3 regions of the Streptomyces sp. NPDC007905 genome follow, and region 2 is predicted to be linked to each of the others. Evidence: riboswitches for the same ligand, from Rfam matches in the RefSeq annotation. Region 2 holds a riboswitch; each other region holds the start of a gene.

Region 1 (10,222 bases), on a different contig from region 2:
GCCGGGGCGGGCTCGGGGTCGAGCAGGGGGGCCGGCACGGGCTTCGGCTCCGGGGCGGGCACGGGGGCGGGCTCCGGGGCGGATTCGGGTACGGCGGCGGAGGCGGGGGGCGCGTCCGCTTCCGGTACGGCAGCCCGAGCAGGGGGCGCGTCCGCTTCCGGTACGGCAGCCCGAGCAGGGGGCGCGTCCGCTTCCGGTACGGCGACGGAGGCAGGGGGCGCGTCCATGACGGGCGGCGGTCCGAACTGTCCCGTGGGCATCTGCACCACACCCGGACCGCCCGGCGCACCTCGCGGAGCGACCCGTACCGGATCTCCCGCCATCCGGCTGGAGCCGTCCGCCGAGACCTCGAGCGGGACCACGCAGCCGGCGCACTCGTCGTGGATGGTGGCGCGTATGGGGGCACCCAGGCTGATGGCCAGGCGCTGCAGGTGGTTCAGCACGGCCTGCTGTATGTCCTCGCCCGGTGCCGCGGCGACCGCCGTCCCGCCCACCGACGCGCTGCCCTCGCCGGACACCCGGACGTACACCACCGCAGGGTGTGCCGCGGGCTGCTGCGCCCGCTTCTTCTCGAAGCTGAGTCGAGACATCGGTTCCCTCACTCCCCCGGCGCCGCGATCCGGTCGTACGCGTCCTGTCATCCAGTCTGTGGGCTCAGCTCGGCTCGCGCGTCACCGCGACGTCACAGCCTCGCACCAGCCGCACCCCTTGAAGAAGATGCTTGCGTATGCATAAAATGCATGCGCTTATATTCGCGGTACGACATCGCTCACCCTGGGGGACCCATGAGCCGCCGCTTCCTGTTCGTCCTGGGCAGCGCCCGCCTCGAAGGCAACACCGAACTGCTGGCCCGCGAGGCCGCCGAGCAGCTGCCCGCGGATGTCGAGCAGCAGTGGATCCGTCTCGCCGAGCACCCGCTGCCCGACTTCGTGGACCTGCGGCACGACAGCGACCATGTGCGGCCGCCCTCGGACACCGAGACCGGCCTGCTGCTGGACGCCACGCTCGCGGCCACGGACATCGTGATCGCCTCACCGCTGTACTGGTACTCGGTGTCCAGCCTCACCAAGCGCTACCTGGACTACTGGTCGGCCTGGCTGCGCACCCCGGGCCTCGACTTCCGGGCCACCCTGGCCGGAAACACCCTGTGGGGCGTCGCGGCGCTCGCCGACCGGGACCCGTCGGTCGCCGACCCCTACGTCGGCACGCTCAACAACTCCGCCGCCTACCTGGGGATGCGCTTCGGCGGGGTGCTGCTGGGCAACGGCAGCGCGCGCGGGGACGTACGCAAGGACACCGACGCGCTGGCGCGCGCCAAGACCTTCTTCGCGCAGCGGGCGCCGCTCGCCCGCTTCCCGCACCAGGACGCCTGAGGCCTGCTACGCGCTGATGTCCTTCGTCGTGAACCGCGCCCAGGCCGCCGAGCCGAACACGGCCGCGTACAGCGCCTGGAGGCTGAGGTTCTTCACCAGGTCGTCCCAGTAGACGGGCTCGCGCATCAGGTCGGCGAAGGACAGCCAGTAGTGGGGGAAGAAGTACGGCTGCAGAGCGTGCAGCTGGGGTATCTGGTCGAGGATCTGAACGGTGATGAGCAGGCCGACGGTGGTCGCCATCGCCGCGATGCCGCTGTTGGTCAGGGTCGACACGAACAGGCCGAGGGCCGCGATGCCGACCAGCGAGGCGGCGACGACCTGGGCGATCAGCAGCGCCCGGCCGAGGCCCTCGGCGAAGGTGATCCGGGTGCCGGAGATGGTCGTGAGGCCGCCGAGCGGGAACAGCAGCGCACCGACGATCAGCGCGGAGACGGCCACGACCAGGGTGGCCAGCACGCAGAAGGCCATGACCGTCGTGTACTTGGTGAGCAGCAGACGCGTCCGGCCGGCCGGGGCGACCAGCAGATAGCGCAGGGTGCCGCCGCCCGCCTCGCCCGCGATGGCGTCGCCCGCGACGACGCCCACCGCCATCGGCAGGAAGAACGGCAGGGTCGCGGCCAGTGCCGTGAACACCAGGAACAGGCCGTTGTTGGTGATCTGCGCGATGAACGCCGGCCCCTCACCCCCGCCCCGGCCCGACGCCGGGCCGCCCCGCGTCTCGATCTTCACGGCGATGCCGACCAGCACCGGCACCGCCGCCAGCACCCCGAGCAGCGCGAGCGTGCGCCAGCGCCGGACGGTGGTGACCAGCTCGCTGCGCAGCAGCCCGAAGGTCCACAAAGCACTGACCCGGCGCACGGCGGGTGCCTGGGGTGCCTCAGCCCGCGACATCGAAGCCTTCCCCCGTCAGTGCCACGAACGCGTCCTCCAGCGAGGCCCGTTCGAGTGTGTAGCCCCGCACGCGGACGCCCGCCGTGACCAGGGCGGCGTTCACCTCGGCGAGGTCCCGCTCGGGCGGTTCGCCGGTCACCCGGTCGCCGTCCACGGCGACGTCCCCGATGCCCTGCTCCTTCAGCACCCGGGCCGCCTCGCCCGGGTCGGGGGTGGTCACCACCAGCCGGCCGCGCGCCCCGGCCGCCAGGTCGGCCACCGCGCCCTGCGTGATCAGGCGGCCCTGGGCCATCACCGCCGCGTGCGTGCACACCTGCTCGATCTCGTCGAGAAGGTGGGAGGAGAGGAACACGGTCGTGCCGTCGGAGGCCAACTCCCGGATCAGGGCACGGATCTCGCGCATGCCCTGCGGGTCGAGGCCGTTGGTCGGCTCGTCCAGGACGAGCAGCCTGCGCGGCTGGAGCAGGGCGGCGGCCAGCCCCAGGCGCTGCTTCATGCCGAGCGAGTACGCCCTCGCCTTCTTGGCCGCGGCGGCCGTCAGGCCCACCCGGTCCAGGGCGGCGGCGACGCGTGCGCGCCGGGTGCGGGGGTCGGCGGTCGGGTCGGCGGCGTCGTAGCGCAGCAGGTTGTCACGGCCGGAGAGGAAGCCGTACAGGGCGGGGCCCTCGATCAGCGCGCCGACGTGCGGAAGGACGGCACGGCCGGCCCTGGGCATGGGGCGGCCCAGGACGCGGGCCGTGCCCGAGGTCGGCTCGATCAGGCCCATCAGCATGCGGATGGTGGTCGTCTTGCCGGAGCCGTTGGGGCCGAGGAAGCCGAAGACGCTGCCCGCCGGGACGGCCAGGTCGAGACCGTCGACGGCGAGCTGTCCGCCGCGGTAGCGCTTGGTGAGGCCGCGCGTGGCGATGACATGCGCCGGCGCGTCCCCCGACTCCCGCTCCGTGGCGGACGGTTCGTCCATCGGCTCCCCTCGATTCGTCGTGCCCGGGAAGGGTTACTTCCCTTCGTTCGCCGCCTTCACCAGCGTGTCCTTGGTGACCGCTCCGGCGTACACCTTGCCGTCGTCGGTGATCAGGGCGTTGACCAGGCGGGTGGAGAAGACCGTGCCCTTGCCGAACTTCCCGGAGACCTGGTCGCCGAGCGAGCCGAGGAAGCCGCCGAGGTCACCGCCCCGGGAGCCGGACGGCAGGCCGCCCTTGGTGCCGGTGTCGAAGGTGGCGACGGACGTCCAGCCCTTGCCGAGCACCGTGGCCCCTCCCAGGCCCTTGGCGAAGTCCTCGCCGGGCTTCGGGGCGTGCTCCGGCGCTTCGGTCCCCTTCTTGCCGTCGGGCTTCTCCTCGGTGATCTTCGCGCCCTTGGGCGGAGTGAAGTCGAAGGTGGAGGCGGCCGGCTTGGCGAAGGACACCTGGGTGAAGCCCGCGTCGAGCACGGCGGCACCGCCGCTCTTCGGGGTCAGCGTGAACTTCAGCGGCTGACCCGTCTTCGCGTCCACGGCGATGGTGATCGCGCCGACCGTGGTACCGGACTGCTTGGGCTTGATCAGCAGCTTGTAGGCGTCGCGTCCGGCGACCTGCGCGGTGCCGTCGACGGTCACGGACGTGGTGTCGTCGACCGACTTCAGGGCCTCGTCGGCGAAGTCCTTCGGCGTGGCCGGCGGCTCGGCCCGGTGCTCCCTGCCGGAGTCGGCGGCGGTGCCGTGGAAGACCTCGTTGCTCTTGCTCTCGTAGCCCCAGACGTCCTTGCCGTCGTGGATGAGGCTGTACTCGGCGCCGCTCTCCAGCAGCGACAGCTTCTGCCGGTCCGGGCCGTCGGCCGCCACGCGCAGGGTGTGCGTGCCGGACACCAGCTCGGTGAGCTTGGACGTCGGGTCGGCGGAGGAGCCGCCGCCGCGGGCCGCCCCGGACGCCAGGCTGCTCTCCAGGCCGCCGAGGTCCGGCAGGCCGAGGTCGGTGCTGACCTTCACCGTGCCGGACAGCTGCTGCACGTCCGACTTGGCGATCTTCTCGATGAGCTGCTGCGCGGTGATCTTCGGCAGGTCGGGGTCACCGGAGTTGGCGAGCGCCGGGACCAGCCCGATCGTGGCCGCCGCCACCCCCACCACCGCGACCGGGACCACGTACCGGGCGGCCTTGCGGCGTCCGGAGTGCAGGTCCTCGTCCTGAACGGCGCCCGTTGCGTCGTCGGATTCGTACGGTGCCATCTGTGCCTTACCTCCGTCGTCGGCGGCGGCTGTCCCCACACTGGTCCACCTGAGCCGCCATTCTCACCCGAATCGGTGAGGAGTGGTGATTTCCGTGGTTTCCATCTGACCAAATCGGCCGTGAGGAAGCGTCAGACCTCGGAGCCAACTCCGTGTACGCCTGCGGTATGACACACAGGGGCGGCACCTCCCCCGACCCGTAGGGGTCGGGCGGGAGACACCGCCCTCGCGCCGAGTACGGGGCCTCAGCCGGCCCGGTGCACCACCGCGTCGCACAGCTCGATCAGCGCCGCCTTGGAGTCGCACTCCGGCAGCGGGGCCAGCGCGGAGCGCGCCTCCTCCGCGTACCGGACGGTGTCCCGGCGGGCCTGCTCCAGCGCGGGGTGCGCACGGAGCCCGGCGAGCGCCTCGGCGTGCCGGGCGTCGTCGGTGAGGTCGGAGTCCAGCAGCGCGCACAGCGCGACGTCCTCGGGCAGCCCCAGCCGGGCGGCCCGCTCGCGCAGCCGCAGGACGGGCAGCGTCGGGATGCCCTCGCGCAGGTCGGTCCCCGGGGTCTTGCCGGACTCGCGCGAGTCGGAGGCGATGTCCAGGACGTCGTCCGCGAGCTGGAAGGCGACCCCGAGCCGTTCGCCGTACTGGGTGAGCACGTCGACGACCGTCTCGTCGGCCCCGGACATCATCGCGCCGAACCGGCACGACACGGCCACCAGGGAGCCCGTCTTGCCTCCGAGCACGTCCAGGTAGTGCTCGACCGGGTCCCGCCCGTCCGAGGGGCCCGCCGTCTCCAGGATCTGCCCGGTGACCAGCCGCTCGAACGCGAGGGCCTGCACCCGGACCGCCTCGGGGCCGAGGTCGGCGAGGATCTGGGAGGCGCGGGCGAAGAGGAAGTCGCCGGTGAGGACCGCGACGGAGTTGCCCCAGCGGGTGTTGGCGCTGTCCACGCCGCGCCGCACGGACGCCTCGTCCATGACGTCGTCGTGGTACAGCGTGGCGAGGTGGGTCAGCTCCACGACGACGGCCGACGGCACGACGCCTGGCGCGTACGGGTCGCCGAACTGTGCCGCGAGCATCACGAGCAGCGGCCGGAACCGCTTCCCACCGGCTCGTACGAGGTGTTGCGCGGCCTCCGTGATGAACGGGACCTCGCTCTTGGTGGCTTCGAGCAAGCCTTCCTCGACAGCCGCCAATCCGGCCTGGACATCGGCTTCCAGAGCCTGGTCCCGCACGCTCAGCCCGAACGGCCCGACGACGGTCACGAGGGGTCTCCTGTCTGCTGGTGTCTGGTGGCGATTACACGGTTTGTCGATAGGTCGCTGCCCTCACTCAAGTCAGCGTATCCGGTCCTGTTTCGATCACCGATAGCGCCCACCGGTCCAGCCCGGCGGTATCGGATCACGGCCGGTATGTTTTTGATGATCCGATAAGGATGGACATCTATTGACTTAACAGGAACTAGTCCGGTTTGTCGCGAACTGGACGGTGGGCGGATTACTCCTTTTGCGCCACGACCGACAAAACTCCCGAATCCCCCATGTCCGGTTTGGTACACTTTGCTATTTCGTGAATTGGGTCACGCATACCCATGTACCCGGCTGATCGCCCCACCACCGGTTCCCCCTTGCCACGTCAGCCAGTTGAGGGTTGGCAACCGCAAAGGATCAAGCACCCCATATGGCACAGATCAAGGTCAACGGGGTCTTTGTGTGAATCCCATACTTGTTCCGGACATGTGCTCTCGCATAGCTTCCCGCCCTGTCAGGCGAACGCCGAATCCTGCCGCGTCTGACACCACCCATCGACGAACTCATTCGTACGGCAGGAGCGGGGGACCCAGGTAAGCCGCTGTCCCGGCACGACACACGTCGTGCCGGTACGGCTAGGGGTGAAGCCGTGCCTCCCACCAGAGGCACGGCCGGGCACCTCCCCGCCCGAACCCGACAGCTCACCTCGCAGGCGACGGAGAGGAATTTCGCCATGCCTGCTGCCGCTCAGCCCCGCCGCGTCCGCACCAACCGCCTCATCCGCACGCTCGCCGTCGCCGGCACCGGCGCCGCCGTACTCGCGCTTCCGCTCATCGGCGCGACCGGCGCCTCCGCCGCCACCCCCACGGCCACCACGCCCTCCACCACCCTTGCCGGCTACCCGAACAACCTCGACGGCTGGATCCGCGAGTCGCTCGCGATCATGGCCCAGAAGGGAATCCCGGGGACGTACAACGGCATCTACCGCAACGTCATCCGTGAGTCGTCGGGCAACCCGCTGGCCATCAACCTCTGGGACTCCAACGCGGCCAAGGGCATCCCGTCCAAGGGCCTGCTCCAGGTCATCGACCCGACGTTCAAGGCCTACCACGTGGCCGGAACGTCCTACAACATCTACGACCCGGTCGCGAACATCACGGCCGCCTGCAACTACGCGGCCGCGCGCTACGGGTCGATCGACAACGTCTTCGGCGCCTACTGATCGCTACCGGTGGCAGGCCACTACTGATATCCCGGTCAGTCTGTCGGGAACAGTCTTTCGAGGACGACGGCGATGCCGTCGTCCTCGTTCGACTGTGTGACCTCGTCGGCGACCGCCTTGAGTTCGGGGTGGGCGTTGGCCATGGCGACACCGCGTCCGGCCCAGTCGAACATGGGGATGTCGTTGGGCATGTCACCGAAGGCGAGGGCCCGTTCGGCGGCGATCCCCAGATGGTCGGCGGCCAGCGCCAGCCCCGTCGCCTTGGTGACACCGCAGGGCTGGAGTTCCACCGTCCCCGGCCCCGACATCGTGACCGTCGCCAGCGAGCCCACCGCCGAGCGCGCGATCGCCGCCAACTCGTCGTCGGACAGCGTGTGGTGGCGCAGCAACACCTTGCTGATCGGCTCGCACCACAGATCGTCCCGCCGGCCGACCCGCACCGCGGGCAGAGTGGGGTGCGGCATCAGATACCCCGGTTCGATCAGCGTCAGCCCGTCCACGCCGTCCTGGTCGACGGCCGCATAGACCTGGCCCACCTCGGCCTCGATCTTGCCGAGCGCGGTCTCGGCCAGTTCCCGGTCCAGCCGGACCGACCACAGCAGGCGGTCGGCGCCGGCGTCGTAGACCTGCGCGCCCTGCCCGCACACCGCTAGCCCCGTGCAGCCGAGCGCGTCCAGGAGCGGCCGTACCCGGGGCGCCGGGCGGCCCGTCACCACCAGGTGCCGGGCGCCGGCCCGCGCCACCCGCTCGAGCGCGGCGAGCGACCGGTCGGAGACGGTGTCGTCGCCGCGCAGCAGCGTCCCGTCCAGGTCGGTGGCGATCAGTGCGTGTGCGGGGGGTGCGGCCATGATCAGAGAATACGGACAGCGCGCCCCGCCGACTCACCGCGATGTTCCCGGACTTGTGTGCTGCTCAGCCCCAAGTGGTGCCCGCGGGCTCCCTGATGGTGGCATTGATGCGGTTGAACATGTTGGTGAGCGAGATGGTGAGGATCAGCGCGGAGAGCTGCTTCTCGTCGAAGTGGCCGGCCACCTCGTCCCACAGCGCGTCCGGCACCGGCTCCTCGGAGAGGTCGGCCAGCCGCGTGACCCGCTCGGTCAGCTGCAGCGCCGCACGCTCGGCCCGAGTGAAGCAGGGCGCCTCACGCCAGGCCACGACGCCGGCGATCCGCTCCTCGCTCGCACCGGCCTTGCGCAGGTTCACCGTGTGGCCGTACACACAGGCGCTGCGCCCGTTGATCTGGCTGGCCCGCAGCCCGACGATCTCGGCCAGCTCCTGCGGCAGTCCGCCCCCGCCGATCCCCTGGAAGATCGTGCCGATGCCCTTCAGGGCGGCCGGAAGGACGTACGCCGGGTTGGTCATCCGCGCCTGCCTGGTGCTGCCTCCAGTGGCCGTGGTGCGCGTCGGGTTGCTCGCACTGCACTGACGGAGCGGGGGCGGATGGTGTGACAGACCGGCACGGAGAATCTTCGGCCCATCTTCCGAAGGCGGCGACGGGCGTCATCGAGCGCTCCCCCAAGGAGCTGAAGCCGGAGATCTACACTCTCTCCTTCCGTATCCGGCGGGTGGACGACGACGACCTCCGCCCGTACGTGGCCGTCGGCTACAACACCGAGAACCAGTACGAGCGCGAGAAGGTTCACAGGGACCGCGGCGAGGCCCGCTGGTACTGCGCCGGCCGGCTGCTGGACGGCTTCGAGATGCTCGGAAGGTCCCGAGGACCCGGTCGGGGCGCGCCCGTAGAAGGAGGTCGAGGGGCTCGGGCGGCGGTTCGAGGAGAGGGATCCCGACGGGAGCGGGACGTCCGACGTGAGGTGCTCGGGACGCACTTCGCCGACGCCTGGGTCGAGCCGGCCCGCCGGCTGCACGCGGACGGCCGGATCGAGAAGGTCTTCGGCCGCCCGCTGCCCGTCGTGATCTTCGACATGTACTGCCCGGGCTGGGAGGTGGAGGCCACCACGGCCGCCAACCCGCCCGAGCTGATCGAGGGGTTCCTGAAGGGGCAACGGGCGGCCGAGGAGGCGTAGGGGGCCTCGGGCCTCTCAGCCGTGGGCGGCCGCCAGGTGCTTGGCCAGCCGTGGCGAGGCGAATTCCGTGCCGCAGACGAAGCGCATCACCGGACCGTACGAGGACGCCGCCGGGAGGCCGGTGAAGTACAGGCCGGGCACGGACGAGACGTATCCGGCGCCGAGCCTGGGCGTGCCCCGGCTCACCGCGAGCCGCGTGCGCAGTTCGTGGCAGAGGAAGTCCATCGCCGCGATGTCCACCCGGTAGCCGGTGGCCGCGATGACGTGGTCGGCGGAGAGCCGCTCGGTGCCTCCACCGTGGGTGCGGACGGTGAGAACGGGGCTGCCGTCCGGTGCCTCGGCGGCCACCACCCGCTCGACCTCCTGGACCTGCACCTTGCCCTCGAACCGGTCGCGCAGCCACCAGGCGCCGAGCGGGCCGAGGACCCGGCGGACCAGGTAGTGGCGGGTCCGGTCCGGCAGGAAGCGGTAGGGGTGGGGGTAGTAGCTGAGCGCCCACAGGGACCAGGCGCGGCCGAACGGGGACTCGGGGCGCAGCCTGGGCTGGTGCCAGGGCGGTGCGCCGAAGGCGACCCGGCCGCGGCCGCGCGAGACCACGCGCACCTGGGCGCCGGCCTCGGCCGCGAGGGCGGCCGTCTCCAGGGCGGACTGGCCTGCGCCGACGACGATCAGCTCCTTGCCGGCGAAGCGGGTGAGGTCGTGGTGCTGGGAGCTGTGGGAGACCGGGCCCGTGGGCGTCGGTCCGTCGGCCGCCGCTCCCGCCAGCTCCGCCGGGAGGTGGGCGAGCCCGGACAGACCGGTGGCGACCACGACGGCGCGGGCGTTGAACAACTCCCCCGAGTCCAGTTTGAGTTCGAACCCGCCGCTCTTGTCACGGTCGACGGAGACGACCCGGACCCGCTCCAGGTCGGGCAGCAGCTTCTGCTGGAACCACTCGCCGTAGGCGATGAAGGTCTCCACCGGGATGATGTCCTCGTCGGTCACCAGCCGGCGGATGCCGGCCGCGTCGCAGTAGTCGGCGAGGGTGTGGCCGGGCTGTGGGCAGTCGAGGCTGGATGCGGCGGGAGTCGACTTCAGGAGCATGCCCTCGGGCATGTGGTCGCGCCAGCTGACCATGGGGTCGCCGAAGACGCGGACGGGGATCCCGCGCGCCCGCAGATGGGCGGCGGTGGACAGGCCGAACGGCCCGGCCCCGATGACTGCGACCGGTCGAATCACGAAGTCCCTCCCCAGAGACACGGTGCGCCACCTTCGTGGCCTTGCCTACT
Region 2 (10,086 bases):
GCCGGGCGACCTCGTCCGCGTCCCCGCGTTCGTCCGGCCGTACCCCCGTCTGCGCTGCCTTCAGCACGGCCACGGAACGCCCGGCCGCGAGCGCCGTGGCGGCGACGGCCGCGGTCGTGACCGTCTTGCCGACCTCCGTGCCCGTCCCCGTGATCACCAGTACCGGCATCTCATCCCTCCCGCGCCGCGGCGCACACCGCGCGCGCGATCCGCGCCACGTCCGCGTCGCCCGTGACGTACGGCGGCATCGTGTAGACCAGGTCGCGGAACGGGCGCAGCCACACGCCCTCCCGCACGGCGGCCCGGGTGGCCGCGGCCATGTCCACCTCGTGGTCGAGCTGGACCACACCGATCGCGCCCAGCACCCTGACGTCCTTCACACCCGGCAGGTCCGCGGCCGGAGCGAGGCCCTCGCGCAGGGCCGCCTCGATCCGTGCGACCTCCGAGCGCCAGTCCTGCCCGAGGAGCAGGTCGATCGAGGCGCAGGCCACGGCCGCCGCCAGCGGATTGCCCATGAACGTCGGCCCGTGGGCGAGCACCGGCACCTCGCCCCGCGAGATGCCGTCCGCGACCCGCGCGGTGCACAGCGTGGCCGCCATCGTCAGATAGCCGCCGGTCAACGCCTTGCCCACGCACATCACGTCCGGCGTGACGGCCGCGTGCTCCGCCGCGAAGAGCGCACCCGTGCGTCCGAAGCCGGTGGCGATCTCGTCGAACACCAGCAGCACGTCGTGCGCGTCGCACGCCTCGCGCAGCACCCGCAGGTACGCGGGGGAGTGGAACCGCATCCCGCCCGCGCCCTGCACCACCGGCTCCACGATCACCGCGGCCAGTTCCCCGGCATGGCGGCCGATCAAATCGCGCAGATGGTCGGCGTACGACGCGTCGTACTCCGCCGGTGGCGGCTCGGCGAACACCTGACGCTGGAGCACGCCGGTCCACAGCTCGTGCATCCCGCCCTCGGGATCGCACACCGACATCGGCTGCCAGGTGTCCCCGTGGTAGCCGCCCCGCCAGGTCAGCAGCCGCTGCTTGCCGGGCCGGCCGAGCGAGCGCCAGTACTGCAGGCACATCTTCACCGCGACCTCGACCGACACCGACCCGGAGTCGGCCAGGAACACATGCTCCAGACCGTCGGGCGATATGTCGACAAGGAGCTTCGCGAGCCGTACGGCGGGCTCGTGCGTGAGCCCGCCGAACATCACATGGCTCATCCGCCCCAGCTGCTCGTGCGCGGCCTCGTTGAGCACGGGGTGGTTGTAGCCGTGGATCGCCGACCACCAGGAGGACATGCCGTCGATGAGCTCGCCCGAACCGTCGGCGAGCCGCAGCCGGACCCCGCTCGCCGACTCCACGACGAGCGGTTCGGCACGCCCGGGCATCGGGCCGTACGGATGCCACACGTGCCGCCGGTCCAGCTCCAGCAGCTCGGCCACGCCGGGGCCGGACAGGTCAGGCATTGGGCGCGAGGTCCGTTCCGGCACCCCGGCGGCGGACGGCGACGAGGTCGGTGCGCGGCTCGGCCGCGGCGGGCACCGCGGCCGTACCGCACACGTCAGCCCCCTCGTGCGAGCCGCAGACGGACCCGCACCCGGCACTCTCGTGCGACCCGCACCCGGCACTGTCGTGCGACCCGCACCCGCCGCCGGCGGCTGCCGCCCGGTGTTCCGGCAGTGTGACCTCGCCGGCGCCCTCCACCTCGAAGCCGGCGTCCGCGATCATCTCAAGGTCGGCCTTGCCGGCCTGGCCCTCGCTGGTCAGGTAGTCGCCGAGGAAGATGGAGTTGGCCAGGTGCAGCGCCAGCGGCTGCATCGTGCGCAGGTGGACCTCGCGGCCGCCCGCGATGCGCACCTCCACGTCCGGGCAGACGAAGCGGACCATCGCGAGGATGCGCAGGCAGCGCTGCGGGGTGAGGTTCCACTCCTTGGCGAGCGGGGTGCCCTCGAACGGGATCAGGAAGTTCACCGGAACCGAGTCCGGGTCGATCTCGCGCAGCGAGAAGACGACATCGACCAGGTCCTCGTCGGTCTCGCCCATGCCCGCGATCAGACCCGAGCAGGCGGACAGCCCGGCCGCGTGCGCCTTGTGCACCGTGTCCACCCGGTCGGCGTACGTGTGGGTGGTGGTGATGGCCTCGTAGGTGGCCTCGGAAGTGTTGAGGTTGTGGTTGTAGGCGTCCGCGCCCGCCTCGCGCAGCCGCTCGGCCTGGCCGTCGGAGAGCAGACCGAGGCAGGCGCACACCTCGACGCCCTCGTTCTGGTCCTTGATCGCCTTGATGGTCTCGGAGACCCGGTCCACGTCCCGGTCCGTCGGGCCCCGCCCGCTGGCCACCAGGCAGACCCGCTTGGCCCCTCCGGCCAGGCCGGCGGCGGCCGCCTGGGAGGCCTCGTCGGGCTTGAGCCAGGTGTACTTGAGGATGCCGGCCGTGGAGCCGAGCCGCTGCGAGCAGTAGGAGCAGTCCTCCGGACACAGGCCCGACTTCAGATTGACGAGGTAGTTGAGTTTCACCCGTCGGCCGAACCAGTGCCGGCGCACCTTGCCGGCCGCGGCCACCACATCGAGCAGGTCGTCGTCGGAGGTGGCCAGTACGGCCAGAGCTTCCTGGCGGGTCGGCAGCTCGCGCCGAAGCCCCTTGTCCACCAGCGTGTTCAGCAGGTCCATGAGAGCCGATCCTGTCCTACGGGGCCGCTCCGGGCCAAGGAGAGTTTGCACAACACTGACAGTTCGACGTGTGGGTATTGCCACACCGTGGGTGGCGGGTCGTCCCGCTAGTGTCTGTCCGCTACCTACAAAAGCCCCGGAGGACCCATGGCGTTCGGCTGGATCGACGAGCAGGCCGAGGCGCGCCGCCGCGCCGGACTCGTACGGACCCTGCGCCCGCGCCCCGCCGACTCGCCGCTGCTGGATCTGGCGAGCAACGACTACCTGGGCCTGGCCCACCACCCCGAGGTCACCGAAGGGGCGGCCGGAGCCGCCCGGACCTGGGGCGCCGGCTCCACCGGCTCCCGGCTGGTCACCGGCACCACCGAGCTGCACACCGAGCTGGAGCGCGAGCTGGCGGACTTCTGCGGCTTCGAGGCGGCCCTGGTCTTCTCCTCCGGCTACGCCGCCAACCTGGCCGCGGTCACCGCGCTGGGCCCGCACGGTTCCCTGATCGTGTCCGACGCCGGCAACCACGCCTCGCTCATCGACGGCTGCCGGCTCGCCCGGGGCACCACGCAGGTGGTCGGGCACGCCGACCCGGAGGCCGTGGCCAAGGCGCTCGGCACGCACGAGGGGGAGGCGATCGTCGTCTCCGACACCGTCTTCTCCGTCGACGGCGACGCCGCGCCGCTGGCCGCGCTGGCCGAGGCGTGCCGGGAGCACGGCGCGGGGCTGGTCGTGGACGACGCCCACGGTCTCGGTGTGCTGGGCGACGGCGGCCGGGGCGCTCCGCACGCGGCCGGTCTCGCGGGCGCCGAGGACGTGGTCGTCACGGCCACGCTGTCCAAGTCGCTGGGCAGCCAGGGCGGCGTGGTGCTCGGTCCGGCCGGGGTCGTCGACCACCTGGTCAACGCGGCCCGGACGTTCATCTTCGACACGGGACTGGCTCCCGCGGCCGCGGGAGCGGCGCTGGCGGCGCTGAGACTGCTGCGGCGCGAGCCGGACCGGGCGGCACGGGCCCGTGCGGTGGCCGCCGAGCTTCACGCACGCCTGACCGCCGCGGGTCTGGAGGCGGTACGTCCGGACGCCGCGGTGGTCTCCGTGCGGGCTCCGTCCCCGGAGCAGGCCGTGCGCTGGGCGGCCGACTGCCGTGCGGCAGGCCTGGCCGTGGGCTGTTTCCGTCCTCCTTCCGTGCCCGACGGCATCTCACGGCTGAGGCTGACCGCCCGCGCGGACCTCTCCGGGGCCGAGATCGAACGCGCTGTACGTGTGATCGGCGAGACGCGACCATGAGTCGGCGTGACACGGCCGTGCATCGCACGAATGTGGACGGAACTGATCAGTAGTGGTCAGTCTGGTGGTAGGGGAAGGGGATCAGCGGAGCGTGGCCGTGAAGCCCGCCCAGCTCCCGGGGGAGAAGAGCAGCGCGGGTCCGGCCGGGTTCTTGGAGTCGCGCACGGCGAGCAGTCCGGCCCAGGGGCCGGAGCGCGGCCGGGCCGTCTCCACGCAGTTGTTCGCTCCGGTGCTGTAGCTGCTGCGCAGCCATCGCACGTCGTGCAGATCCGTACTGGCAGGGACGTTCCGAGGCAGTGCTGACATGGTGCCTCCTTACGCGCCGTCACCTATCCCGGCGATGTATTCCAGCGATTCCTCGGGTGAAAGGGCGTGGATCCGAAGGGTGTTGAAGGCCTCCGAGTAAGCCTTGAGGTCTTCTTTCCGTTCCAGGTAGAGGCTACTCGTCAACTGGTCGAGAACAACCACATCCAGATCAGAAGTGCGCGGAAATGAGAAGATAACGAAAGGTCCGGTGAGGCCGACATGTGCGCCCGCGCCGAACGGCAGCACCTGCAGCCTTACTTGGGGCAGCCGGGCCGACTCGACCAGCCGTTCCAGCTGGCGCGCCATCACCTCGGGGCCGCCGACCTCGCGCCGGAGCACCGCCTCGTCCAGTACGGCGCTCAGCTCCAGCGGCGGATCCGCGCGCAGCACGTCCTGCCTGGCCAGCCGCACCTCCACCAGCGCGTCCAGCCGCTCCTCGTCCAGTCCGGCCACGACCGCGCGGGTCACGGCCCGGGCGTATTCGGGCGTCTGCAGGAGGCCGGGAACCACCGTGGTCTCCAGGGTGCGCATCCCGCTCGCCTGCGACTCCAGGCTGATGAAATCGCGGTAGGTGGGCGGCAGGATCCCCCGGTAGGCGTGCCACCAACGGCTGCGGCCGCCCGCCTCCTCGGACCCCGCCAACACCATCAACAACTCGCGCAGTTGTGCGTCCCTCACCCCGTAGGCATCGAGAAGTAACCGCACATCGGCCGGTTTCACCCCGCTGGCGCCGGTCTCGATGCGGCTCACCTTGGACTGGTGCCAGCCCACCAGACGGGCCGCGTCGCCACTGGTGAGCCCTGCCCCGGTGCGCAGCGTGCGCAGTTCGGCGCCCAGTTTGCGGCGCCGCACCGCGGGACCGTTCTGCATGGGGTACTCCTTACTCCTTCCGGGCCGCCCATATACGGTCTCGCGTCGCAGAGTTCACCGCTTTGAGCGACAGATATATGCATATCCTGGTGGATCGCTCCCCCGACCGGCCCGGTGATGGCAGTCTGACGAAGAAGCACCAGTCCGGGACCGTACTCGAACCATCCGCTCCTCGTCGGACTGCGGTCCCGTGGGAAAGGGACGACGTCGCCATGGCAGACCATCTGGAAGCATCCGTCACTCTGCCGAGCGATCCAGCCTCGGTCTCCGCGGCCCGCTCCTACGTGGTGGGTACCCTCGCCGAGTGGGGCCTGCCGTCGGACACCGAAGTCGCCGAGACCGTGCGGCTCATCGTCTCCGAACTCGCCACCAACGCCGTACAGCACACCTTCGGACAGTCACCCACCTTCACGGTCGACATCGCGCTGGACCGTGACGAACACCTGCGCATCGGTGTCACGGACAGCCATCCGCGCTTTCCGAAGAGACTGCCCGCCGCCGTCCAGCAGGACAACGGCCGTGGCATGGTCATCATCCGCTGGCTCACCGCCGAGTGCGGCGGCAAACTCCGCGTCCGCCCCACCCGCGAGGGCGGCAAGACGGTCTCCATCGAACTCCCCTGGAGCATCCCGGCCGAGCCGGTCACGGCGGCGGGACAGCAGGAGCCGTAGCCCTCCGGGCGCGAGAGGACGGGGGGAAGGGGCTGTACGCCCCCGAGGCGTGCGTGGGGCGGCGGTGGGAGACGTGGTTCTTCGGGCGGGGGTTGGTGCGGGGGAGTGGTTCTTCGGGTGGGACGTTGCGGTGTGCGGACGTGGCTCCTCGGGTGGAGTGTTCGGTGGCTCGGACCACCGTCCCTCGGGGCCCGGCGCTCGCATAGGGGGAGCTGTGACGTGTCGGCGCCCGAGGCAGGGGGGCCGTAGCCTTGCCGGCCCGGGTGCTCGAAGAGAGGCCCTGGCGCCTGACAGCCTCCGACGCCTGGGCCGCCGCTGTCCTCACGCCCAGCCAGTCCGCCCCGCCCGGCCGAACGCCCCGTGCGGCAGGGCACGGAACGCCTCCGCCGCCGGAGCGAGCTCGTCGGCCCGGCGTACGTGCTGCAGCTCGGCGTACGGACCCTGTGGGCGCTACGGCGGCCCGCCGGCGGCTCCGCCGAGGCGGCGCCGCCGACCGCGCATCCGCTCCGGCAGGGCTTCGTCACCAACGCCCTCGACCCGAAGGCGTCGCTGACCTTCCTCAGCCTGCTGCCCCAGTTCGTGCCGTCCGGCGGCTCCGCCCTGCCCAGGACACTGCTGCTCGCGCTGATCGTCTGCCCGCTGGCCCTGACGTGGTTCCAGGCTGGCCCTGACGTGGTTCCAGGTGGTGGCCCTGCTGGTGGACCGGCTGGGCGGATGGCTGCGCCGGCCCCGGGCCGCCCGCATGCTTCAGGCGGGCACCGGGGCGGCACTGACGGCTCTCGGAGCGGCCCTGCTGCTGGAGCCGCTCCTGCCCTGAGCCAGGGTCAGCTGACCCGGCCGTACCAGACGCTCCTGGTCCAGATCTTCTCCAGCCGCACCACGGCCCCGGTCCTCGGGGCGTGCCAGATCTTGCCCTTCCCGGCGTAGATGCCTACGTGGTAGACGCTGGACCCCGAGTGGAAGAACACCAGGTCACCGGCCTTGCGGCTGTTGGCCGAGATGTGGTGGGTCTTGTTGTACTGCTGGGCTGCCGTACGCGGCAGCTTCTTGCCCGCCTTCTTGAACGAGTAGAGCGTCAGCCCCGAGCAGTCGAACCGGCGCGGCCCGGTGGCGCCCCAGGCGTACGGCGCGCCCTTCTTGGACGCCGCGATCTGGAGCGCTTTCGTCGCCAAGGTCGCGGCCGAGGCGTCGGTGGCGAGGCCCGGAACCGCGATCGAGCCGCCCACGGCGGCGAGGGTGAGGGCCGAGGCCGTACCGGCACGGGCCATCAGCGACGGGACACGATTGAGCGCAGTCATGCGCAACCCTTCGTCAGCCGCCTGTGAAGGATGACCTGTCGGATTCGGGCTGGCGAAGTAGCCCGGCCGCGTTGCCGCGGCTTCACCCCAAGGGCTGCTCGGCACGACCGTCCGTCTGCGACGAACGTCCGTCCCGGCGACCCGTCTTGCTTGGGTCCTCCACTCCTGCCGATCCACTCCTGTCGACCGGTCATCCAGGCGGCGGCAGGACTCGGCGTCCGCCCGGACCGCCCCGCCGCGGTGGCGGGGGCTTGTCGTCAGACAGGGATCTTCACTCACAGGAGTCGCAAAATCCCAACGCAATCGGGGATTTGTGGCGTTACTCACCACTCACCCGTTCGGGTGGACACTGCTGTGTTCGAGTCGACGTCAGATCCCGCGCGTAGCCCCGGACCTGGGGCGGAGCACCTCCTCGCGGGCCTGGGAACCCTTCGCTGCGCAAGTCGGGAGGCCCGGAAAAAGGTCCGCAGATACGCCGGTCGGGGGTACGTCGTTCGGGCCGTTTCAAGCCCGGCCCGCACGGCCCGTCGACACGAGGGACCGGTCGGGCCGGACGCGCGTCCGGATCAGCCGACGCAGTCGGGCGGGAGCGCGACGCGCGCGGTGCGGCGCTCGCCGTCCAACACCCGCAAGGCCCGTGCCAACGTGTCCCCGTGCAGCTCCGTCTCGCCCCGCTGGTGCATCAGGGCCAGCGCGTCGCGCAGTTCGGCCGCCTTGCGCACCAGGGCCTGCGCCGCGCGCAGCCCGCGGTAGGTGTCCCCGGACTGCGCCGGGTTGATCCGGCCCAGCAGGTCGGCCGCCTCCAGGTAACGGTCGATCAACTCGCCCTCGGCACGCGTCAGTGCGGGCAGCGGCGGAAGCTCCGGTGGCAGCATCGGCGGCTCACCCCGCGTGCCGGGTGCCGGGGGTGGCCCTGCGGCTCGGGACGACACCGTCCACCAGGCCGTACGCCAGTGCGCCTGGCGCGTCCAGCACCAGGTCCCGCTCCAGGTCCTGGTGGACCTGTTCCGCGGTGCGCCCGGTGTGCCGGACGAGCATCTCCTCCATCAGCGTGCGCGTTCGGACCAGCTCCTCGGCCTGGATCAGGAGGTCGCTCGGCTGTCCTTGGGCCGGTTCGGGCAGGGCGGGTTGCTCCAGCACCACGCGCGCGCCGGGCAGGGTGAACCGCTTGCCCGGAGCCCCGGCCGCGAGCAGTACCACGGCCGCCGAGGCGGCCTGGCCCAGGCAGTAGGTCTCCACGTCACAGGTGACGTACCGCATCGTGTCGTAGACCGCCGTCATCGCGCTGAACGAGCCGCCCGGGCAGTTGAGGTACAGCGTGATGTCCCGGTCCGGGGCCGTGTGTTCGAGCTGCATGAACTGCGTGATCACGTCGGTGGCCGCCGTGTCGTCGAGTGGCGTCCCAAGGAAGACGACCCGGTTCTCGAACAGCTTCGAATACGGATCCAGCGTGCGCCGGCCCGTGCCGGTGCGCTCGGTGAACTCGGGCAGTACGTGACGGGCGGACGGTCGGGTCATGGGCGTACCCCTCCTCGCGACAGGGCCTCGATCGGCCTCGCTTCTGTAAAAAATGTACAGGACGTACATGGCCTTACGGTGGGCGTACATCCTGGTGATCCACTGGATGTCGCAGTTCAGAGGCGCTTTTCTGCCGTGGGCGAGCAGGGATGTCTCACGGAAGCTCACGCCCGGTCAGGTGGCGGCTTCCCCGCCAAAGCCCAAGAGCGGCGCGAGGTGATCCGAAGCGGCCCGCAGATCCTCCGGGCTCGGATGGACGTAGACACGCTTGGCGAAGTTGGCGGAAAGGCGACCGGCACACGCAGCGAGAATGACGTCCGGGACACCGTTGACGGCAAGGGGCATCAGGCACGAATGCCGCGCGCCGTGCAGGGCGGCTAGGCCTCGTCGTCGCGGACGCGGGCGAACAGCGCCTCGTCGAAGACGGGGGTTGACCGCGGCTCGGGCTCCGGCGGCGGGGTGTTGAGGCGGAGCGGTTGGGCGCTGACGGGGGCGAGGGCGACCGCGGTGCCGCCCGGGCGCCCGTTCGCGCGTGCGCTGCCCGGTGTCGCACGTCAGCAGCCGCACGGCCCCGTGCGGCACCCGCACAACGAGTTCACCGCCGAGGAGGCCAAGCGGATCCGCAACGACCTCGACAACGCCTGGCCCCGCACCGGTGCGGGGAAGGAGTTCACCCGCGACGTCGACACCCTGTACGACGAACGCGAGCTCGTACGGCGTTCTCCGGCGGCGACTTCCGACCCGCACGCCTTTCCGCCCTCGACGGGAGGAACCGCATGCGCCTTCGCCAAGCCCACGCGTTCCTCCGAGCCGCCACCGCCCTCGAAGCGGCCGGGCTCGGCTTCGAACCGCGCTGTTGCATCACGACTGTCCGGCCACGCCACGGGACATCGCCAGGGAGCGTATGAGCGGTTTCGCCGAGATCGCCGATCCGGACGACCCAGATCCAACGCCCGCACGTACATTGAAGGTCAGCCCCTCACCTGGGGCGACCCCATCCACTGCGCACGCTGCACCACCCACGCCCTCGCCCGGCCGGCCGAACCGCGCTGCCGCCACGGTGTGTGGCGCCGGCCCGGCAAGCGCTCGCGATCGGCAAGGAGGCCGGGCTGACCCCGGCGCCCGCGTTGTAACGCTGAGCGACGATGTCCCCGCCCCTGTTCGGCAGGCGGCGGGGGCTTCTCCGCGTGCTCAGGCGGCCTCGACGACCTCTGCGCGGACGGCCGCGGTCCACTGCACCTCTGGGGGCCGTACAAGGGCGGCCGAGCCAGGTGCACCAGGCAGCCGCACACCGACCGGCGGCACGTCGACCACTACACCGGCCGAAAGTCCCTCACCGATACCAAGGGCGTCGAGTGGACGAGCCGACCCGAACCCCGCGATAGCCGCTGTCGGTGCACGCCGCACCGACAGCGGGCGGACTCGCCTCCGCACCTCGTTCCCGACCGCAGCCCTGGACCTCATGGACACCCTGAACGCTCCGTAAG
Region 3 (10,222 bases), on a different contig from region 2:
GTCGGGCTGCCATCCGGACACTCACCGTAGTCGCCTGCGCATCATGTGCGGGGGGCAGTTGACAAAGTCCCCCGGACAGGGTCCCGCTCTGGTATGAGGCTTCGTACGACAGACCGATAACCGCGCCACGACGATGACAGTGACCCGAAAGAGATCGATACGACCTGGTCAAAAGCGGTCAGGCGGGGAGACGTCGCCCCAGGAGCCCACGACCCATCCGACTCCCCCGCACCCCCGAGCCGTACGGCGATCCACCCGACACCCGCGCCGAGTGAGGGCCCACCCCTCCCTGCAATTGTCACGGAGAGTGTCAGCGTTGGCCTGGTCTTGGTCGGACGCTGTCAGAGGGTCGTGAGGCGGAACTGGACCCGCCCGGCGTCGACGTCCAGGACGATCCGCTTCATCTCCGACCACGGCGGACGGAAGCCGCCGGGCTCGTCGCCCCACTCGCGTGAAGCCGAGGATCTTGGCCCTCGCCCCGTCGACGCGGTGCCGGGAGTAGGCGTAGTCGTCGCTGGTTCCGCAGGTCGGACACGGGTGGAAGGCGGTCGTCGCGGTGCAGGTGCGACCACGTACGCCGTGCAGCGCGCGCAGAACTGTTCGGCGAGTACGACGGAGTCGGGTTGAGGAAGGTCTGGTTCGGGTCGGCGGACTGGTTCTCGTCGCCCCCCGGACCGAGGTCGTGCGGCGCAGGTCCTCTGCGCCGTCAGCCCTCCAGGTCGAGTCCGGTACGGACGCCGGGCTCGGCGGCCAGCGCCCCGAGTGCGCGCCAGGTGCGGCGGACGGTTCCCGACACGCCACGCCACCAGGGCTCGGCGGGGAGCTTGCCCGCGGGCTCGAAGGGCTCGCCCGGGCGCGGCAGCGCCACGGCCTGGCCGGCCTCCTCGGCGGCCTCCTTGGTCCACTCGCCCGGTTCGGCCCAGGCATGCGGGGCGAGGCTGAAGGTGCCCCAGTGGATCGGCAGCAGCACGCCGTACGGGGCTCCGCCCTGGAGGTCGAGATGGGCGCGCAGGCCCTCCTCGGGGGTCATGTGGATGTCGGGCCAGAACTCGCTGTACGCGCCGATCTGGATCATCGTGGCGTCGAACGGGCCGTGGGCCGCGCCGATGTCCCTGAAGCCGTCGAAGTAGCCGGTGTCGCCGCTGTGGTAGATCCGGTGCTCCTCGCCGGCGACGACCCAGGACGCCCACAGGGTGTGCTGGGTGTTGCGCAGGCCGCGGCCGCAGAAGTGGCGGGCCGGGGTGGCGGTGAGGGTGAGCCCGCCGATCTTGGTGGCCTCGTGCCAGTCGAGTTCGCGCAGCCGGTCCGGGGACACGCCCCAGTGCTCGAGGTGTGCGCCGACGCCGAGCGGCACGGCGAACACCGTGTCCGTGCCGGCCAGCGCCTTGATCGTGGGCATGTCCAGGTGGTCGTAGTGGTCGTGCGAGACGACCACCACGTCGACCGGGCCGAGCGCGGCCAGTGGCAGCGGCACCGGGTGCAGCCGCTTGGGCCCGGCGAAGGGGAACGGGGAGCAGCGCTCACCCCAGACGGGATCGAACAGGACGCGGTGTCCGTCGATCTCCGCGAGCACGCTGGAGTGGCCCATCCAGGTCACCCGCAGCCCGGTGGTGGGCGGCTTGGCGAGGTCTGCGAAGGTGGTGGCGTGCACCGGGACGGTGCCGCGGGGAGCGCGCAGGGGCCGGGTGTCCTTGTCGAAGAACACCTTGGCGAAGTCCAGCGTGGAACCGGAGGGCCGGGTGCGGGCGGTGCCGCCGGGGTTCTGGAAGACGCCGTCCTTGAAGTGGGGGGAACGGCGGATGCGCGCGAGGCGCTCACCACCCGGATCCGCGCCGAAGGCCGCGGGCCGCAGCACGCTGAGCCCGAAGCTCTGGGAACGCAAACCGGTCACGGTACCTCCAGGTGGAGTCGCTGAGGCCCTCCATTATGGTCGGCCCCTCCGACCGACCCGGACCGTCCGGGCCGCGGGCCGGTGCCCGCGCACACCTCCAAGATCGCTCCAGCGCTTTGACAGAGCGTCCGCCCCCTCCGAATACTGACCGACGATTCAGTAACAAACCTCCGGGAGATCCCATGACCGCCCCCCTGATGTCGCTCGTGTGGACCGACCACATCACCGGCCACCGGGGCTTTCTGGTCGTCGACCGGCTGGTGCGGGGCGTGGCCAGCGGCGGACTGCGCATGCGGCCCGGCTGCACGCTGGAGGAGGTCGCCGGACTCGCCCGCGGCATGACGATGAAGGAGGCCCTGCACTACAACCCCGAGGGCCGCTACATCCCGCTCGGCGGTGCCAAGGGCGGCATCGACTGCGACCCGCAGGACCCTCGGGCCTACGGGGTGCTCGTGCGCTACCTGCGCGCCATGCGGCCGTACATCGAGAGCTTCTGGACCACCGGCGAGGACCTGGGGCTCACCCAGGACCTGGTGGAGCGCGCGGCGGCGGAGGCGGGTCTGGTCTCCTCCGTCCAGGCGGTGTACCCGCTGCTGGACGACGAGACGGCGGCCAGGAGGCGGCTCGCGGACGCCTTCGCCGTCGAGGTGGACGGCATCGGCCTGGACGAGCTGGCGGGCGGCTGCGGGGTCGCCGAGTCGGTGCTGGCGGCCCTGGACCGGGCGTCGGTGCCGTACCGGGGCACCCGCGTGGCCGTGCAGGGGCTGGGCACCATGGGCGGGGCCACGGCGCGCTTCCTGGCGCGCGCGGGCCTCACGGTGGTGGCCGTGGCCGACGTCAAGGGGACCATGGCCAACCCGGAGGGCCTCGACGTGGACGCGCTGCTCGCGGCGCGGGACGGGTACGGCACCGTCGACCGCTCAGCGCTGCGCCCCGGCGACCGTGAACTGCCCGGTGACGCCTGGCTGTCCGCCGACGCGGAGGTGCTGGTGCCCGCGGCGGTGTCGTACGCGATCGGCACGGCCGAGCAGGAGCGGATCACCGCCCGCTGGATCGTCGAGGCCGCCAACATGCCCGTGCTGCCCGAGGCGGAGGCGCTGCTGGCCGCCCGCGGGGTGACCGTGCTGCCGGACGTGGTGGTCAACTCCGCGACGAACGCCTGGTGGTGGTGGACGCTCTTCGGTGACATCGGCCCGGACGCCGACGAGGCGTTCGCCCACATCCGCCGCTCGATGCGCGCCCTGATCGATCTGGTGCTCGCCCGCGCGGAGACCGACCGGACGACACCGCGCGCCGCCGCCCACGCCCTGGTCACGGACCGCCTGCCGGTGATCGCGGAGCGCTTCGGCTGGTACCGCTGACGGCGGCCCGGCCGGTGGCACGCGAAGTGGCCGGAGCAAGCAGGCCCCTTCGGCGGGGCTCTGACCGACGCATTAGGGTGACCGCGTGGCGAGAGTGCGGTTGAGCGTGGCGGAGCGGCGGGAGGAGCTGCTGCGGTCCGCCATCGAGCAGATCGAGGCGCGGGGCGTGGCGGCGGTCAGGATCGCCGACGTGGCCTCCGCGCTCGGTGTGAGCAACGCGCTGGTGCTGTATCACTTCTCGACGAAGGAGAAGCTGGTCGCCGCCGCGTTCACCTATGCGGCCGAGGACGATCTCGCGCGTCTGCGGGCGCTGCTGGGCCGGCGCACCTCGGCGTTGCGCCGGCTGCGGGCGGCGGTGCGCTGGTACGCGCCCACGGGCCAGGCCAAGGGCTGGCGGCTGTGGATCGAGGGCTGGGCGGTGGCCCTGCGCGAACCCGCTCTCCGCGAGGTCACCCGGGATTTGGACAAACAGTGGAAGGCGGCGATCGCCGAGGTCGTCGCCGAGGGCGTGGCAGCGGGCGAGTTCGAGTGCGCCGACCCGGCGGGGGCGGCTCTGCGGCTCACCGCGCTCCTCGACGGGCTCGCGGTGCAGCTGACGTCGTACCCGGGCGCGGTGCCGCGGTCCCGGGCCCAGCAGTGGGTGGACGACGCCCTGGCCCGGGAACTCGGGCTGCCGCGGGAGGCGTTGACCGAGCGGGTGCGCTGAGCCGTCCTGCCGGGGCGCTCCCGTGAGCCTGCCCCGCACCGCCGGGTTCGCGGTACGGGGCCATGGCGGTCCTCACGCCACCGACGCGATCCACAGCTTGATGTCGTCCGGGGACAGCGTGCCCTTGGCCGTCACATGGTCGCCGGAGGACTCGCCGCGCAGCCGGCGGCCGATCCACGGGACGAGGTACTCGCGGGCCCAGTGGACGTCGTCGCGGCGGACCTCCAGGGTGCCCCGGGGCGGGAGCGGCGGCCAGGGCTGCTCCGGGTCGGCCGGGACGTCCAGGCCGAGGGCCTGGCCGGCGCGCAGCGCCACGCGCGTGTGGCCCTCGGGTGAGAGGTGCAGCCGGTCGTGGTCCCAGGCCCTGCGGTCCTGGACGGACTTCAGGGACCACAGGTCGAGCACGGGACAGCCGTACCGGTCGGCGATGGCGCGGACGTGCCCGTTGTAGGTGGCGATCTTGCCGCGCAGGTGCTTGAGCAGGGGAACGCCACGGGTGTCGAAGCCGGTCGTCACCAGGACCGAGCCCGCGGCCCCGGTGAGCCGGGCCACGGCGCGCTCGAAGCGCTCGGCCACCTCGTCCGGGTCGGTGCCGGGCCGGATGATGTCGTTGCCGCCCGCGCAGAAGGAGACGAGGTCCGGGGCCATTTCGACGGCCTTGGGGACCTGGTCGGCCACGATCTGGTCGAGCAGCTTTCCACGCACCGCCAGGTTCGTGTACGCGAAGTCGCCCTCGGGCCGCCGGTCGGCGAGCAGTACCGCGAACCGGTCGGCCCAGCCCACGAAGGCCCCGTCGGGGCCGGGGTCGCCGACGCCCTCGGTGAAGCTGTCCCCCACCGCCACGTACGACCCGATCACTGATCTGCTGTCATTCTTCGAATCGTCTGCCACGTCGGACCATGATTCACCTTCGGATGTGACCTACGCGACCGTAATTCAGGGTTGACGGACGGTGAGATAAGCCACTTCCCCAACACCCTCGGCCGGGAATACGCCAGCCGGCCCGACACGCCGACGGCCGGACCCGGGGATCGGGGTCCGGCCGTCGGCGGCGTGTCAGGCAAGAGGTTTACGGCGTGGTCGTCAGCCGACGGCGACGCCGTGCGAGCGGAGGTAGCCGACCGGGTCGATGTCCGACCCGTAGTCGGGCGTGGTGCGGATCTCGAAGTGCAGGTGCGGTCCGGTCACGTTGCCGGTGGCACCGGACAGACCGAGCCGGCCGCCCTCGGTCACGGTCTGGCCGGCCGAGACGGAGAGCTGGGAGAGGTGGCCGTACTGGGCGTAGTAGCCGTCGTTCAGCTTGATGACGACCTGGTTGCCGTACGCGCCGCCCCACCCGGCGGAGACGACGGTGCCGGCGGCAACGGCCTTGACGGGGGTGCCGGTCGGCACGACGAAGTCGACGCCGGTGTGGTAGCCGCTGGACCACATGCTGCCTGCCACGTGGTAGCCGGTGCCGATGGTGGCGCCGGTGACCGGGAGGGTGTAGCCGGTGGAGGGGGCGGGGGTCTGCGCCGCCGCGGTCGCGGTGGTCGCCGGGGCCGACGGGGTCGCCTGCGGCTTCCGGGAGGCCCGCGAGGGCTCGGCGGACTCGGTGTGCGTCGTCGCCGCCTTCGCGCCGAGGGACAGCTTCAGACCCGGGTGGATCAGCGACGGGTCGGCGCCGACGGCCTGCCGGTTGTCCTCGTAGAGCCGGTGCCAGCCGCCGCTGACGTTCTGCTCGTCGGCGATCGCCGCCAGGCAGTCACCGGATTTCACCGTGTAGCTGCGCACGCCCGCGTTCGACTGCGCGGTGGCCTTCTTCTCAGCCGTCTTGTCCACGGCCGGAAGGGACTGCGCGGCCTTACCGGCAACGGACTGCGTGGTGGCGGCGTGCGCTCCGGCGGCTGCGACGAGCGGCAGGGCCAATGCGGCACCGCCGGTCCCGGCGACGGCGATCGAGCGGGTGAGACGCCGGGTCTTCGGGCGTCGGTGCTTACCCTTCGCGGGCATGGCTCGTTCCTCTCCGGCGCCTGCGAGGTGAGCTGTCGGGTTCGGGCTGGAGCTGCCCGGCCGCCACGCGCGGCTGCACCCCGAGCCTGTGCCCCGGAGACCGGGACAGGCAGTCATACCTGGTGGGTCCCCCGCTCCTGCCGAACACGGGTCAAGTGTGTGGGGACTCCGGGCGGCGGCAGGATTCGGCGTTCCGTCCGGATTGGTGGCGAACGTAAGCGAGCGAGACGCACCCGGACAAGCAGCAGTTTCCCGGCGTGAGTGCTCCAGCTGATCGAATTCGGGAATGTACGGTCACCCTCCGTGAATACCCGAATCCTGCACCCTTTCAATTACCCCCGCCGCCACGGGAATTACGTGCACATGACGCGCGACACACGGTCACGAATATGACGCTCCTCACGCACCGCCTCCCCATGCCGTGCTATTCCAGAGCGAGTTGCAATGAAGGCTGCAATTCGGTCAGAAGCCTCAGATACGGCGCAGCCGGATAACTTTCGCATCCAGGTCACCCTTCAGTCCGGTGCGCAGACCGTGGTGCAGCAGGACCGCTCCCCGGTGGACCTCGCCCGTTTCGCGGCATTCGTACGCTTCTGCCGGGTCGAGTCCGCGCAGCCGCAGCGCCGGCACCGGCTCACCGTAGCTCTGCGCCTGGAGGCAGACGAGGACCGCGGTCTCACCCCCGAGCACGTACTGGACGGCGCTCAGGCCACCCGTCGGGGGCCGCAGCCGGTACAGCTCGCCGCGCTGGACGACCGGACGGATCTCCTTGTAGAGCTCCACCCACTGCCGGGCCTCGGACAGCTCCTCCTCGGTCCACTCGGTGAGGTCGCCGCCGACGCCGAGCACCCCGGCCATCGAGCTGACGAAGCGGAACCGCAACGGGCTGACCCGCCCGTTGAGCTGGGTGTTCGGGCTGTCGGTGACCCAGGCGGCCATGACCCGCGCGGGGTGGATCTGGCTGAAGCCGTGCTGGATGGCGAGCCGGTCGAGCGGGTCGGTGTTGTCGGAGGTCCACACCTGGTCGGTGCGGCTGAGCACGCCGAGGTCGATCCGGCCGCCGCCACCCGAGCAGGACTCGAAGGCGACCTGGGGGTGGGCGGTGCGCAGCCGGTCCAGCAGGGCGTACAGGGCGCGGACGTGGTCGACCCACAGGCGCTGCGGGTACGGCTCCCCGGGCCAGCCGGCGTCGGTGAAGCAGCGGTTGAAGTCCCACTTCACGTAGTCGATCGGGGCGCTGGACAGGAGGGTGTCCAGCTGCCTCCAGAGGTATTCCTGAACGTCCTCGCGAGCGAGGTTGAGGACGAGCTGGTTGCGCAGTTCCGTCCGCTTTCGCCCCGGTTGGTGCTGCACCCAGTCGGGGTGGGCGCGGTAGAGCTCGCTGTCGGGGTTGACCATCTCGGGCTCGACCCAGATGCCGAACTGCATGCCGAGGCCGTGCACCTGGTCCGCGAGGGGCTTGAGGCCGTGCGGGAAGCGGTCGGGGTTGGGCGTCCAGTCGCCGAGACCGGCCCGGTCGCTGGTGCGGGCGCCGAACCAGCCGTCGTCCACCACGAACAGCTCGACGCCGATCGCGGCGGCCCGCCGGGCGAGGGCGGTCTGCTGCTGCTCGGAGATGTCGAAGTTGGTCGCCTCCCAGGAGTTGAACAGCACCGGCCGGTCCCGGTCCGCGTCCGGGATGACGTACGCCCGCTGGTAGGCGTGCCAGGTGCGGCTGGCCCCACCGAAGCCGCCGTCGCTCCACAGGCCCGCGAAGACGGGTGTGGTGTACGACTGCCCCGGCTCCAGGAGCAGCAGGCCCGAGTCGTCGTAGCCCGCGCCGCCGGTGATCTGCACGCGCGCGTCCGGGAGTTGGGCGACGGCGATGCGCCAGGAGCCGGACCAGCCGAGCGCGCAGCCGTAGACCTCGCCGCGCTCCTCGGTCGCGTCGGTGTCCAGCGCGACCCAGGGCAGGTGCTGGTGGCCGGTGTGGCCGCGGCGGCTGCCGATGACCTTCTCACCGTGGGTGAGGGGGGCGGTGGTGAGCAGGGACTCGGCGGCCCAGCGGCCGTGCAGCTGGGACAGCCGCCAGCCCTCGCGGTCGGGCAGGGTCCAGGTGGCGGCGTCGGCGCGCAGCAGCTCCACGCGCGCGTGCCCGCCGTTGGCCACGGTCACCCAGCGCTCCACGACGTCCCCGCGCATCCGGTAGTGCAGGGTGACCGCCATGCCGTCGTCGTCGAAGCGCAGCCGCAGCTGGTCGCCGTCGGCGCCGCCCTCGGTGTCGTACGACACGAGGCGCCACTCGGTGCCGCGCCGCTCCTCGGTGCGCACGGACAGGGCGGGGCGGACGAAGCGGGGACCGCCCTCGACGGGGTACTCCTCGCGGCCGTCGAGCGGGGACTCGAAGGGCCAGTAGGCGGGCAGCGGGTTCACCGCGAGCGCCTCGGCGTCGGCGAGCGCGATCCGTGGCCCCCAGTGGAGGTGCAGCAGCTCGTCCGTATCGGTCAGATGCAGCGCATAGCTGCTGGTGGGCCCCGACAGGAGCCACGTACGACCGTTTTCGGCGATGTCCACCATCGAGAACCTCACAGGTGCCAACAGATCCGCTCAAGTGCGAACATCATTAGGCCCGTCGCCCCCTGGTGGCAACGCCTGTGGACAACTCATTGCCCGAGGAAATCGATGTCGTATGGTCGACGCAGCGCCCGTCGACGAGCCGCGCCGGCGGGGCCGACTGAAAGGAGCACCCGTGACGCAGCAGGTCCCGTCGACCGAACCCGAGCTGGCCGGAGTCCGCAATTTCCGTGACGTGGGCGGGCTGCCGACCGTGGACGGACGGCGGGTGCGCCACGGAGTGCTGTTCCGCAGCGGCCACCTCGCGCACGCGACCGAGAAGGACGCGGCCTTCCTCGCCTCCCTGGGCCTGCACACGGTCTTCGACTTCCGCAACGCGGCCGACCAGAAGCTGGAGGGCCCGGACGTCGAGCTGCCCGGCGTGCGGAACGTGAACCTGCCGCTGAGCGACCCGGCGGACGGCGCCGAGTTCTGGAAGATGGTCCGCGACGGCGACCTCGACCAGCTTCGCTCGATCCTCGCGGACGGCAAGGGGGCGGGCCGGATGGTCGCCTCGTACCGGACGATCGTCACGGAGCGCACCGCCGAGCACTCCCGGGTGCTGCACGCGCTGGCCGGGGACAGCGTGCCGGCGCTGATGCACTGCGCGGCCGGCAAGGACCGCGCGGGCATCTCCATAGCCGTCACGCTCCTCGCCGTGGGCGTGGAACGTGAGGCGATCATCGCCGACTACCTGGAGTCCAACGCCAAGCACCGCCGCTACAAGGTGCGCCGCAACGGCAACCCGGACACCGCGTACACGCCGGAGGTCATGGAACTGCTGAGCCCGCTCTTCGACGCGCGGGCCGAGTACCTGTCGGCGGCGTTCCAGAGCATCGAGGACACGTGGGGCGGGGTCGACGCCTACTTCGAACAGGGTCTCGGGCTCAGCCCCGAGACCCGGGAGCGGCTGCGCGAGCGCCTTGTGGACTGAGGGCCCTCAGCCCTTGGCGCCCACCGTGAACAGCAGGTAGAGGAACGCGGCGAAAAGGTGGCCGACCGCGATGTAGATGATCAGCCGGATCCACAGCGAGCGGGGGAACTTCTCCTCGAAGTTGCTCATGGCAGCTCTCCAGTCAGGGGGCCCAGGCACAGCGTGGCCGTGGGACTCTGCAGCAGGGTGTGAACGAACAGCAGCTCCACGCCGTCGTGATCCTCGGCGGCGAGGCGGTGCGGGGTGAGCGAGTCGAAGTGCGCGCTGTCGCCGGGCGCGAGCAGATGCGCGGCGTCCCCCAGGCGCAGTCTGAGCCGTCCCTTCAGCACATAGAGCCACTCCTCGCCGGGGTGGACGCGCACGATGTCGCCCTGGGTGCCGTACGGCACCCGGACGCGCAGCGCCTGCATGCCGCGCCCGGGGGCTCCGGCCTGGACGTAGGTCCAGCCACCCGCGTGGGTCGGTTCCATGTCGGCGGCGCGCACGATCGCGTCCCGGTCGGCGACCGTCTCGCCGAGCAGCTCCGAGACGGTCGTACCGTAGATACGGGCGAGCGCGAGCAGCATCGGCAGGGAGGGCTGACGCTGCCCGGTCTCCAGCCGGGAGAGGTGGGCGGCCGAGAGCCCGGCGGACCGGGCGGCGGCCTCCAGGGTGAGGCCGGCGCGTCGGCGCAGGGCGCGGAGCTGCGGGGCGACGGCGGGCAGCTCGTCGCCGGGCTCCGGCTCGGGAGGAGCGTTCATGTCTCC

Evidence for each region. A riboswitch is a leader RNA that binds a small molecule or an ion and turns the genes downstream of it on or off. The one in region 2 is predicted to bind cyclic di-AMP.
Region 1: linked by a shared signal. The riboswitch ahead of ACFZDC_RS25820 (transglycosylase SLT domain-containing protein) and the one ahead of ACFZDC_RS28365 (NlpC/P60 family protein) in region 2 are both predicted to bind cyclic di-AMP.
Region 3: linked by a shared signal. The riboswitch ahead of ACFZDC_RS38965 (peptidoglycan DD-metalloendopeptidase family protein) and the one ahead of ACFZDC_RS28365 (NlpC/P60 family protein) in region 2 are both predicted to bind cyclic di-AMP.

The regions. Positions count from the first base shown of each region.
Region 1 is NZ_JBIBKS010000015.1:83,152-93,373, forward strand. Features, by position in the region: gene ACFZDC_RS25790 (hypothetical protein) at 1-590, opposite strand, end outside; gene ACFZDC_RS25795 (NAD(P)H-dependent oxidoreductase) at 786-1,373, shown strand; gene ACFZDC_RS25800 (ABC transporter permease) at 1,380-2,264, opposite strand; gene ACFZDC_RS25805 (ATP-binding cassette domain-containing protein) at 2,251-3,225, opposite strand; gene ACFZDC_RS25810 (outer membrane lipoprotein carrier protein LolA) at 3,259-4,464, opposite strand; gene ACFZDC_RS25815 (polyprenyl synthetase family protein) at 4,710-5,720, opposite strand; cyclic di-AMP (ydaO/yuaA leader) riboswitch at 6,219-6,433, shown strand; gene ACFZDC_RS25820 (transglycosylase SLT domain-containing protein) at 6,439-6,927, shown strand; gene ACFZDC_RS25825 (Cof-type HAD-IIB family hydrolase) at 6,963-7,775, opposite strand; gene ACFZDC_RS25830 (carboxymuconolactone decarboxylase family protein) at 7,840-8,289, opposite strand; gene ACFZDC_RS25835 (hypothetical protein) at 8,373-8,954, shown strand; gene ACFZDC_RS25840 (FAD-dependent oxidoreductase) at 8,970-10,172, opposite strand; gene ACFZDC_RS25845 (ATP-grasp domain-containing protein) at 10,218-10,222, opposite strand, start outside.
Region 2 is NZ_JBIBKS010000017.1:144,389-154,474, reverse strand. Features, by position in the region: gene bioD (dethiobiotin synthase) at 1-169, opposite strand, end outside; gene ACFZDC_RS28400 (adenosylmethionine--8-amino-7-oxononanoate transaminase) at 171-1,460, opposite strand; gene bioB (biotin synthase BioB) at 1,453-2,661, opposite strand; gene ACFZDC_RS28390 (aminotransferase class I/II-fold pyridoxal phosphate-dependent enzyme) at 2,809-3,936, shown strand; gene ACFZDC_RS28385 (DUF397 domain-containing protein) at 4,018-4,242, opposite strand; gene ACFZDC_RS28380 (Scr1 family TA system antitoxin-like transcriptional regulator) at 4,252-5,112, opposite strand; gene ACFZDC_RS28375 (ATP-binding protein) at 5,325-5,783, shown strand; partial or broken gene ACFZDC_RS28370 (LysE family translocator) at 6,165-6,600, shown strand; gene ACFZDC_RS28365 (NlpC/P60 family protein) at 6,608-7,081, opposite strand; cyclic di-AMP (ydaO/yuaA leader) riboswitch at 7,085-7,308, opposite strand; gene ACFZDC_RS28360 (hypothetical protein) at 7,648-7,956, opposite strand; gene ACFZDC_RS28355 (ATP-dependent Clp protease proteolytic subunit) at 7,964-8,599, opposite strand.
Region 3 is NZ_JBIBKS010000038.1:43,864-54,085, forward strand. Features, by position in the region: gene ACFZDC_RS38945 (MBL fold metallo-hydrolase) at 707-1,891, opposite strand; gene ACFZDC_RS38950 (Glu/Leu/Phe/Val dehydrogenase dimerization domain-containing protein) at 2,074-3,252, shown strand; gene ACFZDC_RS38955 (TetR family transcriptional regulator C-terminal domain-containing protein) at 3,338-3,958, shown strand; gene ACFZDC_RS38960 (GDSL-type esterase/lipase family protein) at 4,031-4,816, opposite strand; gene ACFZDC_RS38965 (peptidoglycan DD-metalloendopeptidase family protein) at 5,042-5,950, opposite strand; cyclic di-AMP (ydaO/yuaA leader) riboswitch at 5,953-6,118, opposite strand; gene ACFZDC_RS38970 (alpha-galactosidase) at 6,422-8,506, opposite strand; gene ACFZDC_RS38975 (tyrosine-protein phosphatase) at 8,679-9,476, shown strand; gene ACFZDC_RS38980 (DUF6126 family protein) at 9,483-9,605, opposite strand; gene ACFZDC_RS38985 (helix-turn-helix domain-containing protein) at 9,602-10,216, opposite strand.